2 regions of the Oceanobacillus locisalsi genome follow, and region 1 is predicted to be linked to the other one. Evidence: predicted binding sites of a transcription regulator. Region 1 holds the regulator's gene; the other holds the start of a gene.
The links. Region 1 encodes NrdR, which represses ribonucleotide reductase genes. Its sites were predicted from a motif close to AACACNATATATNGTGTT; they were not measured.
Positions count from the first base shown of each region.

Region 1 (7,551 bases):
ACCGTCAGTTAGGAAAGCTGCAGTCAACCTATATTGAAGGACTGCAAAAAGTGGTTCATGATGATACGCATAAAATTCATACGCGCTTTAATCAGGCGTTAACACAGACCGGCCGTTTGAGTTCTGTGGATCCCAATTTGCAAAATATTCCTATCCGGTTGGAGGAAGGCCGAAAAATACGGCAAGCTTTCGTTCCATCACACCAAGGATGGAAAATGTTTGCAGCGGATTATTCACAAATTGAACTGCGGGTGCTGGCTCACATTGCGGACGATGAGAAATTAAAAATGGCGTTTCAAAATGATTTAGACATTCATACGCAAACGGCCATGGATGTATTTCATGTAGAACGGGAAGAGGTTACCTCAAATATGCGCCGTCAAGCGAAGGCTGTTAACTTTGGAATTGTGTATGGCATAAGTGATTACGGATTATCTCAAAACTTAGGAATCACCAGAAAAGAAGCCAAGCAATTTATCGAACGGTATTTCAGCAGCTATCCAAATGTTAAAGCATACATGGATGATATCGTCGTAGAGGCAAAGCAAAAGGGATATGTCTCCACGTTAATGAACCGCCGCCGCTATTTGCCGGATATTACGAGCCGGAATTTCAATGTGCGCAGTTTTGCGGAGAGAACGGCAATGAACACACCGATTCAGGGAAGTGCAGCTGATATTATTAAAAAGGCCATGATTGATTTAGATAATCGGATGAAACAAGAAAAACTGCAAGCCAAGCTTTTATTACAAGTCCATGATGAATTGATTTTAGAAGCACCAGAGAACGAAATAGAGACGTTAAAGAAAATTGTTCCAGAAATGATGGAAAAAACAGTAGATATTTCGGTTCCTTTGAAAGTGGATTATTCTTATGGCGAGAGCTGGTTTGACGCGAAGTAAGGGGAAGAAGAAATGCCGGAATTACCAGAAGTAGAAACCATAAAAGAGACATTGACATTACTTGTTCAGGGAAAAACAATCGAAAAAGTAGATGTTTTTTGGGCAAATATGATAAAGCAGCCGGATGATGCCGAGATTTTTAAGCATCTGCTGGAGGGGCAAACGTTTCAAGAAATAAATAGAAAAGGAAAGTTCCTGTTGTTTTATTTTGATGATTATGTCCTTGTGTCTCATTTAAGAATGGAAGGAAAGTATCGTCTGCATCAGCCGGATGAAGAGATGGACAAACATACACATGTTATCTTTCATTTAGAAGGCGGAGAATCATTACACTATAACGATGTTCGCAAGTTTGGAACGATGCACCTGTTAGCAAAAGGAACAGAATTTACACAGGCTCCTTTGCTTGCTCTTGGGCCTGAACCGTTCGAGGAGGATTTTACAACAGAGTATTTTTACCAGAAGTTACAAAAATCATCGCGGTTTATTAAAACAGCGCTTTTGGATCAACATCTGGTGACAGGGCTTGGGAATATCTATGTGGATGAAACATTATTCCGGTCCGGGGTCCATCCTCTGACACTGTGCAATGAACTGACAAAAACAGAAGCAGAAGCAATTCGCCACGCCGCCATTGAAACACTACAGGAAGCAGTAGAGGCAGGCGGCACAACCATTCGCAGTTATGTAGACAGCCAAGGAAATATGGGAATGTTTCAACAGGTATTATTTGTGTATGGTCAAGATAAACAACCGTGTAAAACATGCGGAGAAGAAATTATAAAAATAAAGGTCGGCGGACGGGGGACCCATGTATGCCCTTATTGCCAGCCGCAAAAGGTGAATGATGTATGAGTTTAGTAATTGGCTTAACTGGAGGCATTGCAAGCGGAAAAAGTACAATATCCCAAATGTTTACTGCATCCGATATTCCAGTTATTGATGCGGATGTGATAGCGAGAGAGGTAGTAGAACCTGGAGAAGCTTCCTATCAGCAGGTAGTTGATCTGTTTGGTGAAGATATAGTAAGGGCGGATGGCACAATTGATCGTCCGAAACTCGGTTCGATTGTTTTTTCCAATGAAGAAAAAAGAGAACAATTAAATCAAATTGTCCATCCAGCTGTGCGTAAACGAATGCTCAAGAAAAAAGAAGACTACATCAACCAAGGAGAAAAATGTGTCGTACTGGATATTCCTTTGCTGTTTGAAAGCAAACTCACTTCCTTGGCTGATAAAACGTTAGTGGTATTTGTAGATGAAAACACACAGTTAAAACGGTTAATGGAAAGGAATCAGTTGAGTGAACAGGAAGCGATGGATCGGATCACTTCGCAAATGGCACTTGCAGAAAAAGCCCGGCTTGCAGATGCAGTGATTGATAACAACGGAACGATAGAAGCAAGCAAAGCACAATTCACAGATTTACTAAAAAAGTGGGAAGTAATTAAATAACATGCAGAAACACCATCGGAACTTTTTGAAGTGAAGATGGTGTTTTTTTGGCAGAAAATAATTAGGTTACATTTTTAATATTTTATGACACACTTTCTTGCGTTTGTGTTATACTAATTATAACAAAAGATAAAAAGTATAACATTATTGGGAGGAATAAAGTGCTTATGGAGAAGACGCGTATTGCAATAACAGGTTTTGGTCGAATTGGCAGAATGGTTTTTCGTCAAGCAATGGAAGAGGATCATTTAGACGTTGTAGCTATCAATGCAAGTTACCCGTCGGAAACGCTGGCTCATCTCATAAAATATGATAGTGTCCATGGTCCTTTTCAAGGTAATGTGGAAGCGTTACCGGACAAATTGATTGTGAATCAGAAAGAAATTCTTCTGGTCAATTCCAGAGAACCTGAAAAATTGCCTTGGAAAGACTTAGGTATTGATATTGTTGTTGAAGCAACCGGTAAATTTAAAACAAAAAAGGAAGCCGGGCGTCACTTGCAGGCAGGAGCGAAAAAAGTAGTGATTACCGCTCCTGGAAAAGAAGTCGACAAAACGATTGTTATCGGTGTCAATGAAAATGATTATAATCCAGATGCAGATGATGTTATCTCGAATGCATCTTGTACAACAAATTGTTTAGCTCCTGTGGTTAAAGTGATTGATGATCATTTCACTATAGAGAATGGCTTAATGACGACGGTGCACGCATTTACAAACGATCAGAAGAATATTGATAATCCGCATAAAGACTTGCGTCGGGCAAGAAGCTGCACCCAATCTATTATTCCGACTACGACCGGTGCTGCCAAGGCGCTGGCAGAAGTCATGCCTGGTCTTAAAGGAAAATTACACGGGATGGCATTGCGCGTGCCGACACCAAATGTGTCTTTGGTGGATTTGGTGATTGATATTGAAGAAGATGTTACGGAAGAAGAAGTGAACGCCATTTTCAAACAGGCGGCAGAAGGAAGTATGCGAGGCATTATTCAATATTCAGATGAACCTTTAGTTTCTATTGATTATACAACAAGCACTTATTCTGCAACCATAGACGGGCTTTCCACCATCGTAATGGATAATAATAAGATAAAAATTATTGCCTGGTATGATAATGAATGGGGTTATTCCAAACGCGTTGTCGATTTAGTAAGTTATGTCGGTTTCAGATTAGAACAAAATGTCAGCTTAACCTCATAATACAGCAGAAAGAGCCTGTGTGAGAGATTTCTCGCACAGGCTCTACTTTTACATTTTTCACCCCTTGTCCTTTTACATACTCAATTTTCGCGTCTGAGAATAAGCATACAAACCTTGCTGTTCTAGGATGAACATGATTTCTATTATCATGCTTGCTTTTCGTTACAGCGTCCTTCTATTTTTTGAACAGGGTATGGTGTATAGCAACCGCTCCGGCCAAGCCCTCCGTTTTCCGACGTCCTGGGACTGCGGTTACTCGCCCCATCAAAACCGTTGTACGTTGGAAAGCAAAACGGTCCTCCGCAGCGGTCATCTTACACTTTTCCTTCTCCTCTATCAACAGCTGTACGGAAAAGAAGTTACTTTTTAAAGTGCGAAAGTTAAGTTACATAATAGAGGAGAAAGTGAAATTCTGCTGAAGCGAGCATTCTTTTACAGCCTTTTAACATTCCCTAGTAGTTCACATGCGTAAATCATGTTAAAATAGTATAGATAGAAGTAGATTATAGAGTTTTTTCGGATTTACCTAAAACGATACAATCAGGATGTGTTTGTACATGCCATTGGGAGATAGAATAAAACGATTTTTTAATAATCATGCAGAAACTAGCGATTATCATATAGATAATGAATTAAAAACCAAGTATTATAAAGCAAGTAAGCATGCAGTGATGGAGGAACTGGAGGCATTTTTCAATGCGGACCCTGGTTTTTCCATTCATGCCCGTTCGGAACAGCGCGGGGAGATAAGTGCAGTAAGTAAACGAGGGAAAAATGTTCTGATTATAGCTACGGTTATTATGGTGCGGCCATACCAAACTGCACTTGATTTTTCGGTAACGACAGATACTGCTTTCCGCATCGATTTTGGTTACAGTGATAAGGTAATCAAGAAAATATATCGGCATATAAACCAAAAGTTACCAAAAACGGAAGGTAATTGAGATAGGAGTGAACGAAATGCGTTGTTCCAATTGTAACAACAAAAATACGAAAGTGTTAGATTCCCGCCCCATAGAAGAAGGAGCAGCCATACGCAGACGCAGGGAGTGTGAAAAGTGCGGATTTCGTTTTACTACTTTTGAACGGATAGAAGAAGTGCCGCTTATTGTAGTAAAAAAAGACGGCATGCGCCAGGAATTTTCAAGAGAAAAGTTGACAAGAGGAATTATCAGAGCTTGTGAGAAACGTCCAGTAGCGGTAGATACAATAGAAAGTATTGCTTTGGAAGTGGAAAAGAATTTACGAAATGCTGGAAATTCCGAAGTATCCAGTCATACAGTGGGCGAGATGGTGATGGAAAGACTGGCAGAAGTGGACGAAGTATCGTATGTCAGGTTTGCTTCTGTATACCGTCAATTTAAAGACATCACTGTATTTTTGGACGAGCTGAAAGAGATTATTAAGTCAGACAAGCAGACAGAGGAAGAATAACAGCGAAAAGGATGGATCAGAATGAATGCAATCGGAAAAATTCTTCCTGTTGACGGGTACGAAGTTGTTATGGATGAACAGCCTTCCATTGATTTCAATGCCTCTTTGACACATTTTTACCAGCCTTTAATCGGGATTCAGGCCGTATCTTTATATTATACGTTATTCTATGAGGTGGATCACACCCGGCAAATACAGACGCACCATACGTTAATGACGTATTTGAATCTGTCGCTGGATGATATTTATCGCGCGCGTATTAAATTGGAAGCTATCGGTTTATTGAAGACTTATAAACGGCGGGAAGAAAGCAGAGACTATTATACGTATCGGATACAGCGTCCTTTTTCCCCCGATCAGTTTCTAAGAGAAGCTATGTTGTCCCAGCTGTTACTGCATCATATCGGAGAACAGAAATACCATGCCCTTCATACACGTTATGCAAAGGAGACCTACCCTTATGGGGAAGAGGTAACTGCCGATTTTAATGACGTATTTGATACGGTAACGCCACCTAAATCTGCAGCCGGGAATCATATAGAAATGGAAGAGCAGCATATGGCGTCAGACGTAATGGATTTTTCCTGGATAGAACAATCACTCCGCCAGCGGTTTATTCCAGTTGAAAATGTGTTACATCCAGCAAATAAAAAACTTATTTATCAGATGAAGACATTATATGATGCAGAAAGTGCAGAAATAGAAAAAGCACTTTTCTGGGCACTGGATGAGGATAATCAATTAAATGAGGAAGAATTTAAATCAGCATGCCATGATATGTTTGTTTCCCGTAATAATGGACAGACGATTCAATTAAATGACAAAATGGCCGCATCTGATGTACAGCCTGAAGTGAAAAAACCTTCTACAAAAGAAGAGCAGTTAATTCACGAACTGGAGACAATTTCTCCAAAACAACTGTTAGAGGATTTGTCAGACGGGAACCGGGCTCCAGAACAGGATATTAAAGTTGTTCGTGAAGTAATGACAAAACAAGGATTGCCAGCTCCAGTCATGAATGTACTCATACACTATGTATTGCTGCAATCAAATATGAAGTTGTCTAAAGCTTATATGGAAACTATTGCTGGCCATTGGTCAAGAGTTGGATTAAAAACAGCAAAAGAAGCGATGGATTTTGCCAAGCGGGAGCAGGAAAAATATAAAGCTGCCAAAAATAAACCGCAGAAAAAGAATAATTATAACAATAATTATAAGAAGGAAGTTGTTCCTGACTGGTTTAATACACGGAAAAAGAAATCATCCAAAACAGCAGCTGATACAAATGTAAGTGAAAAAGAGCAGCAGGAGATTGAAGCTAAGCTGCAAAAATATTTAAATGAAAGCTAAGTAAACGAAGAAAAAATTGGAAGTTCACACATATAAAGGAGGGTCGATTGGTGAAACCGATACAATCAGAATTAAAAGCTTGGATGGACAAAAATGAGAATTTCAAAACCAATTACACCAGAATAAAAAAAGAAATTCTGAGCGATCCCTCTATACAATCATTTTTGCGTGAACATCCGGAACTGACTGATCACGATATTGAAAAACATCTTATGCGATTATATGAATATAAGTCACAATCCAAACAATGTGATCGCTGTGCTTCTTATGGAGAGTGCCAGAATATCATTCAAGGATACTCGCCCTTATTAAGTATGGATAAAAATGAAATCAAACTCAGCTATGAAAAATGCCATTTGCGCGTCGAGGCGGAACAACAAGATGCACAACAGAAATTATTGCAAAGCCTGTATATGCCAAAAGAAATTTTGGAAGCAAAAATGTCAGAGGTGATTCAGGATAAATCAAGAATTGCAGCTATCGGCGCCATTCTCAACTTTTTGGAAGAAGCTAAAACAGCGTTGCCGAAGAAAGGATTATTTCTGCATGGCTCTTTTGGTGTCGGGAAGACGTATCTGTTAGGTGCGATAGCAAACGAATTGAAAAAGCATCACTACTCTTCTACATTGATTTATATGCCGGAGTTTGTACGGGAAATAAAAGGATCTTTTAAAGATGATTCATTTAATGAAAAAATTGATTTCTTTAAAAAAGCGGATGTTTTAATGCTGGATGATATCGGTGCGGAATTACAATCAGCCTGGTTTCGGGACGAGGTGCTTGGATCTGTTCTGCAGTACCGTATGATGGAAGGTCTTCCGGTCTTTTTCTCTTCTAACTTTAATTTAAGTGAACTGGAAAAAGAGCTGGCAAGCACAAGAAACGGCGTGGAAGAAGTAAAAGCCGGCCGGATTATTGAACGGATTAAACAGGTAAGTAATATCGTGGAAATGACCGGAAAAAACAGACGAGACGAATAGAAAAATACTTTTCCAAAAAATTCCTATCATGCCAAATGGGAATTTTTTGGTTTTTTACATTGTCTGTCAATATTTTTTAATAATTCAACTTACGCATCTAAGAATAAGCATATAAACCTTGCTGTACTAGGATGAACATGCTCTCTATCTTTTGAACAAGGTATGGTGTATAGCTACCGCTCCGGCCAAGCCCTCCGCTTTCCGATTGTACAACGGTTTTTGATGGGGTGAG
Region 1 is NZ_JBHTKK010000022.1:32,438-39,988, forward strand. It holds gene polA (DNA polymerase I) at 1-902, shown strand, start outside; gene mutM (DNA-formamidopyrimidine glycosylase) at 915-1,757, shown strand; gene coaE (dephospho-CoA kinase) at 1,754-2,356, shown strand; gene ACFQ19_RS15580 (glyceraldehyde-3-phosphate dehydrogenase) at 2,524-3,555, shown strand; gene ACFQ19_RS15585 (cytosolic protein) at 4,113-4,499, shown strand; gene nrdR (transcriptional regulator NrdR) at 4,516-4,989, shown strand; gene ACFQ19_RS15595 (replication initiation and membrane attachment family protein) at 5,011-6,339, shown strand; gene dnaI (primosomal protein DnaI) at 6,390-7,319, shown strand.

Region 2 (7,551 bases), on a different contig from region 1:
CTTTCGTTTTAAAAAAGATGTCGTGATAGAAGGGATAAATGGAAAGGCTTTGATTTCAAGAACCGGTTATACAGGAGAGGACGGATTTGAAATTTATTTAAATTCCGAAAATGGTGAAGATTTGTGGCATCTTTTATTAGAAAAGGGAAATGAAGAAGGAATACAGCCGATTGGTTTGGGTGCAAGGGATACACTCCGGTTTGAAGCGAATCTTGCATTATATGGCCAAGAGTTATCAGCGGACATTTCGCCGTTGGAAGCAGGTTTAGGTTTTGCCGTGAAGCTGAATAAAGACACAGATTTTATTGGTAAAGATGCACTTGAACGACAAGCAAATAATGGAATGGAGAGACAGCTTGCTGGAATTGAAATGATTGATAAAGGAATTCCGAGACACGGGTATCCTGTATTTCATGGCGAGGATGAAATTGGTTTTATTACTTCCGGCACACAATCACCGACACTCAACAAAAATATTGGTTTAGCGCTGGTTCAATCCGCATTCGCAGAAATTGGAACAGAAGTGGAAATCCAAGTCCGCAAGCGGCGCTTAAAAGCGAAATTAGTCAAGACACCATTTTATCAGCGCAACAAATAAGGGGGAGAACAAATGGAGTTTCGTTATTTACCGATGACAAAGGAAGATAAACAGGAAATGTTGGATGTAATCGGAATCAAGGATACGGAGGCGTTATTTGCTGATATTCCAAGCAGTGTCCGCTTGCAGACAGAATTGAATTTAAAAGCACCGATGAATGAATTTGCCCTGTCCAGGGAATTGACAGCGATGGCAAATAAAAATACATCAACCAAGGATGTTGTATCTTTTCTTGGAGCGGGTGTCTATGATCATTACATTCCTTCGATTGTAGACCATGTTATTTCAAAATCAGAATTCTATACAGCTTATACGCCATATCAGCCGGAAGTTTCCCAGGGAGAATTACAGGCTATCTTTGAATTCCAGACCATGATTTCTGAGCTGACGGCTTTACCGATTGCCAACTCTTCCATGTATGACGGGGGGACGGCTTTAGCAGAAGCTGTAAATTTAAGTGCAGCGCAGACGAAGCGAAAGAAAGTGCTGGTATCGGACGCTGTTCATCCGGAATATCAGCAGGTTATCCAAACCTATGCCAAAGGACAGGAAGTGGAAATTATCCCGATTCCATTAAATAATGGCACAACAGATCTTACTCGTTTAGAAGCATTACTGCATGACGAGATTGCAGGGGTTGTTGTTCAATATCCAAACTTTTTAGGACAGATTGAGCCAATGGAATCGATTCAGAAACTATTAGAAGATCAGGAAAAAACGATGTTGATTGTTTCCAGTAATCCATTGGCACTCGGCTATTTGACGCCCCCGGGAGAGTTCGGCGCTGATATTGTAACCGGTGACACACAGGTGTTTGGTATTCCCGCCCAATTTGGCGGTCCGCACTGCGGTTATTTTGCAACAAGTAAAAAATTAATGCGAAAAGTTCCCGGACGCTTGGTCGGTGAGACAAAAGATGAAAATGGGGCAAGAGGGTATGTGTTGACCTTGCAGGCACGGGAACAGCATATCCGTCGTGATAAAGCAACGTCTAATATTTGCTCTAATCAGGCATTAAATGCATTAGCCAGCGCCGTTGCGATGAGTTCCATCGGAAAGCATGGGATACGGAAAATGGCGGAATTGAATATGCAGAAAGCCCGTTATGCAAAAAAGAAATTAAAGGAGATGGGGTTAGCTGTTGTTTATGAGGGTTCATTTTTCAATGAATTTGTGATTCAGCTCGATCAGGACATTGCAAAAGTGAATGCTGCTTTACATGATAAAGGATTCCTCGGCGGTTTTGATTTAGGAAACGTTGACCCATCCTATCATGGCCAGATGCTAGTCGCTGTGACAGAGATTCGTACCAAACAAGAAATCAATCAATTTGCTGAAGAATTGGGGGATATGCATGTCTGATAAAAATTTTCCGTTATTATTTGAGCGTGGTAAAGCAGGAAGAACGAGCTACAGTTTACCGGAACTGGAAATAGAAGCCTTTAATTTAGAAGAAGAGTTAGAGGATCGTTATATTCGCAAGGAACCGCCAAAGCTTCCGGAAGTAAGTGAATTGGATATTATACGCCATTATACCGGCCTTGCATCCCGAAATTATGGGGTTGATTCCGGTTTCTATCCGCTCGGTTCCTGTACGATGAAGTATAATCCTAAAATCAATGAAGATATTGCCCGCCTGGAAGGTTTTAGTCATATTCATCCTTATCAGGATCCAAGTACAGTACAAGGTGCTTTAGAAATGCTTTATGATTTGCAGGAGTCCTTAAAAGAAATTACCGGCATGCATGAGGTATCGCTGCAGTCATCAGCTGGCGCACAAGGAGAATGGACTGCATTAATGATGATTCGCGCCTTTCATGAAGCCAATGGAGATGATCATCGTACGAAAGTCATTGTACCGGATTCTGCGCATGGAACGAATCCGGCATCTGCAGCAGTGGCGGGATTTGAGGCTGTTACTGTAAAATCGAATGCAGAAGGACTTGTAGATTTGGATGATTTACGCCGTGTTACCGGAGATGATACAGCGGCATTAATGCTTACGAATCCGAATACGTTAGGGTTATTTGAAAAAGATATTTTAGAAATGGCTGAAATTATTCATGGAGCCGGCGGAAAACTATACTATGACGGTGCTAATTTGAATGCAATTATGGGCTATGTAAGACCGGGAGACATGGGGTTTGATGCGGTACATTTAAATCTTCATAAAACGTTTACGGGTCCTCATGGCGGCGGGGGTCCAGGATCAGGACCGGTAGGAGTGAGCAAGGAGCTGGCAGCTTATTTGCCAAAACCATTAATTATAAAGGAACAAGATACCTTTCGCTTTGATTATGACATGCCACAGTCTATCGGCCGGGTCAAACCGTTTTATGGGAATTTTGGTATTAACCTGCGAGCGTATACGTATATTCGGACGATGGGTGCAGAAGGCCTGAAAAAGGTTAGTGAATATGCCGTACTCAATGCAAATTATTTGATGCGCAAATTGGAAAAGGTATTTCAGCTGCCTTATCCGCAGCATTGTAAGCATGAATTTGTATTGTCAGGAAGCATTCAGAAAAAATTGGGCGTTCGTACGTTAGATATGGCGAAAAGACTGTTGGATTTTGATGTTCATCCGCCAACCATTTATTTTCCATTGAATGTAGAAGAGGGAATGATGGTAGAGCCAACAGAAACCGAATCGAAAGAAACGCTTGATTCTTTTGTGGACATTATGACCCGAATTGCAAAAGAAGCAGAAGAGGAACCGGAAATTGTCCAGGAAGCGCCGCATCATACAATCGTAAAGCGGATGGACGAAGCAACAGCAGCACGTAAACCCATTCTGCGTTATGAGAACACGTAAATAATATCTCAACTTTCGCATCTAAGAAAAAATATATAAACCTTGCTGTTCCAGGATGAACAGGCTCTCTATTATCATGCTCTCTTTGAGTTAATTCATCCTTTTGATATGATGTATAGCAACCGCTCCGGCCAACCACTCCGCTTTCCATGGGGACGGCTTCAGCTAACTTGAAAAGAAACCCGCTTTTCAAGTGGATCTTCAGCTCGCCCTGTTCCCATAGGAGTCTCCGTGGTTGGCCTGCGCTCTGATAGGATTCTGCAGCGGATGGAAGAAATAACATCTTGATGAAGTGAGATGAAAGAATCGCTTTGTAGCCTCAATAAATAATCATTAATTTGTTCAGCTATGTCAATCGTATAGAATATCCCACTAGCGGAGGCGGCCCGTTTTGTCTCCTGAGGGATCAGTACCATCTGAAGATGCCCTTTTGCCAAGTGCTCTTCTTGGCAAAAGTTAGCTGAAGAGCGTGCCCCTAGGAAAGCAAAACGGTCCGCCGCAGCGGTCAACTTACACTTTATCTTCTCATCCTAGTCAACAGATGTATGGAAAGGAAGTTACTTTTCATAGTGCAAAAGTTGCGTAATAATAAAAAACTGATTCAGAATTTGTCCTGAATCAGTTTTTTTATCGCAGTGTAACTGGCTATAAGACTCCCACTTTAAAAATAGAGAAAAATCGAAAATTGTAAGTGGGAGATCCAACAGCCAGTAACGGCCCGATTCGTTCAACTAAACTTCAGTGGGGATGAAAGAACCTCCCCACTGAAGGAAGTTTCACTTTATATGAAAGCACATAACTTTCTTATTATTTATTTTTTCGTTTTAATCTTTCCGGTCCATTTTTTAAATCCGCCTTTAAGCTGATAAATATCTGTAAATCCTTTTTTATGCAGCAACTGAGCAGCTCTTGCGGAACGGGTGCTGTTTTGGCAATACAGATATACAGGCTTGTCCTTCCGTAATTCGACCAGTCTTTGTTTCATTTGAGTAACCGGTATATTGCGTGCTCCCAGAATATGCCCTTTGTCAAATTCCTGCGGCTCGCGTACATCAATTAGTTGTGCTTTCCGGTAACCTTCTATAAATTGATCTTCTGTCAGTACGTGTAAATAAGTGCGTTGTCTATAGTAGCGAAAAATAGCAATCGCAAGTAAAACAACTAGAGCAATGAGTAAAAACGTCATTTTATTTCCCCCGTCTATCTTTATATTCTACATCTTTATTATATGGGTAGTGATTTTATTTTTCAAAGTTTTTATTTAGCAAGCCGGTAGCTATTCTAACAAAATAGCTAAAGTAACGCTTTTTCTCCTCTGAAGGAGAGTCAAAAAATGAATAGCGTTCGCAGTAAAATGATTTTTTATTCTGATAATTAACTATATATTGTGTCTAATTAATGAAATGAATACTATATATTGTTTCGGGAGGGCGGGGTATGATAAAATGAGAAGTAATCAATTGTAAGACAAGGAGCGATCATATTGACTACCCATGTAAAATCATTAAGACAAATAAATACAGATATGCTTAATGAAGATATCAAAAATTTCGACGCTGTTCATCCAATTACTAAAGAAATGCATATCACCCATCAAGGTGTATCTCGGCTAGTCATGCTGGATCGATATGCATATAAAGATACGGAGAAAAAAACATTAAAAAAAGGTGATTTTGTCGTTTTAACCGTAAAAGCAGATCCTAAATTTCCAGCACGGGGTCTTGGATTTATTATAGATATAAATTGGGAAGATAACAAGGCAGAAGTAGCTGTTGACTCGGATTATACTGGTGTTTTAGATCAGGAAGAAGAGCGGGAAACCGGTGTGATTACACGTTCACTTGATGTTATCGAGAAACCGCTGGAAATTTATTATGAACAAATTGCTAAAAGAAATGCGACCGGACTTGCAGAAGTAGAAGAAACGCAAGAGAGAAAAAACGCATCATTTGATGCTTTCTATAATCAATTGGTTTCTATGAACTTTATACCGGCAGGCCGTGTTCTGTATGGTGCAGGTGCGGACACAGATGTAACCTATTTTAATTGCTATGTGATGCCGTTTGTAAAAGATTCACGCGAAGGCATTTCCGATCATCGTAAACAGGTAATGGAAATTATGTCGCGCGGCGGCGGTGTAGGGACAAACGGTTCCACATTAAGGCCGCGGAATACACTGGCCAGAGGGGTCAATGGTAAATCTTCAGGAAGTGTCTCCTGGCTGGATGATATTGCCAAATTGACGAATCTGGTTGAACAGGGCGGTTCCAGACGTGGTGCACAAATGATTATGCTCGTCGATTCGCACCCGGATATTGTAGAATTTATTATTTCTAAAATGCAGAATCCGCGTATTTTGCGCTATCTGATAGAAAATACAGAGGACGAGCAAATGAAGCAGCTGGCCAATGAAAAATTAAAGTTTACCCCTTTAACAGAAACGGAATTTGATTTGTATCAGGGAATTGTGAATTATAAGGCGATCCCCGGCCAAGGCGGTTTTACGGATGCTGCCATGAAACAAGCAACAGATAAGCTGCGAGATGGAGGAACTTATTCCGTTCATAACCCGGAATTTCTGGCAGGTGCTAATATTTCTGTCTGCATTACCAAAGAATTTATGGAGGCCGTAGAACAAGATGCGGATTATGAGCTGCGCTTCCCTGATGTAGAAAATTATACCCCGGAAGAAATGAAAGCTTATAACGAGCAGTGGCATGAAGCGGGAGATGTCCGTAAGTGGGAAGAAATGGGCTATGGCGTTCGTGTGTATCGGAAAGTAAGAGCGAAAGAACTGTGGAACTTAATCAATATCTGTGCAACTTATTCCGCAGAACCGGGCATTTTCTTTATTGATAATGCCAATGATATGACAAATGCGAAAGCGTACGGTCAGCAAATCGTTGCCACAAACCCATGCGGAGAACAGCCGCTTGCGCCATTTTCTGTTTGTAACCTAGCCGCTGTTAATCTGGCGGAAATGGCAGATAAGAAAACCAAGACCGTCCATGTAGAAAAGTTAAAAGACACCGTGGAGACCGGTGTCCGGATGCAGGATAATGTGATTGATGCAACACCGTATTTTCTTTCCGAAAACAGAAAGCAGGCTTTAGGCGAAAGACGTGTCGGCTTAGGCGTGATGGGGTTGCATGACCTATTAATTTATTGTGAGACAGCTTACGGATCAGAAGAAGGAAATAAACTTGTGGATCAAGTGTTTGAAGTAATTGCAACTACTGCCTACCGTACTTCCATTGAGTTAGCAAAAGAAAAAGGCAGTTTCCCGTTCTTGGTAGGGGAAACAGAGAAAGAAACAAAAACACTTCGGGAACGTTTTATTCAAACAGGGTATATGCAAAAAATGCCTGCAGATATTCGAGAAGGTGTGTTAGAGCATGGTATCCGAAACTCACATCTGCTGACGGTCGCTCCAACTGGAAGTACCGGTACGATGGTCGGAGTAAGTACAGGTCTTGAGCCATACTTCTCATTTTCTTACTACAGAAGCGGGCGATTAGGCAAATTTATTGAAGTAAAAGCGGATATTGTCGAGGAGTATTTAGAGGAGCATCCCGAAGCAGCCGATCAGGACTTGCCAGATTGGTTTGTTACTGCCATGGATTTAAGTCCTGAAGCCCATGCGGATACACAATGTATCATCCAGCGCTGGGTAGACAGTTCCATTTCCAAAACGGTAAATGCACCGAAAGGATATACCGTTGATCAGGTAGAAAGTGTATATCGCCGGTTGTATAATGGCGGAGCAAAAGGCGGTACTGTCTATGTGGACGGAAGCAGAGATACGCAAGTCTTAACTTTAAAAGCAGAAGATACTCAAACCGGAGAACAAACCGAATTGTTCCCGAATGAGCAAGAAGATAAAAAAATTGTGCTGATGGATACTATTCAGGAATTAGATAAAACGAATGTAACAATCGGTTCCGAGGTCGGGGATACATGTCCTGTATGCCGGGAAGGAAGCGTGAAAGACATCGGCGGCTGTAATACGTGCACCAGCTGCGGAGCACAATTGAAATGTGGTTTGTAAAACAAAAAACGTATTATAATCTCTTGTTAAGGAACAAAGAGACACAAAAATTACTGCTGCAGCCTGATATCGTCATTGCTGATGATATCA
Region 2 is NZ_JBHTKK010000009.1:101,055-108,605, reverse strand. It holds gene gcvT (glycine cleavage system aminomethyltransferase GcvT) at 1-598, shown strand, start outside; gene gcvPA (aminomethyl-transferring glycine dehydrogenase subunit GcvPA) at 611-1,960, shown strand; gene gcvPB (aminomethyl-transferring glycine dehydrogenase subunit GcvPB) at 1,953-3,413, shown strand; gene ACFQ19_RS09345 (rhodanese-like domain-containing protein) at 4,225-4,599, opposite strand; gene ACFQ19_RS09340 (vitamin B12-dependent ribonucleotide reductase) at 4,939-7,461, shown strand.
Region 2: ACFQ19_RS09340 (vitamin B12-dependent ribonucleotide reductase) is a predicted target of NrdR. The motif match lies at 4,820-4,837, and genes of this name have one in related genera.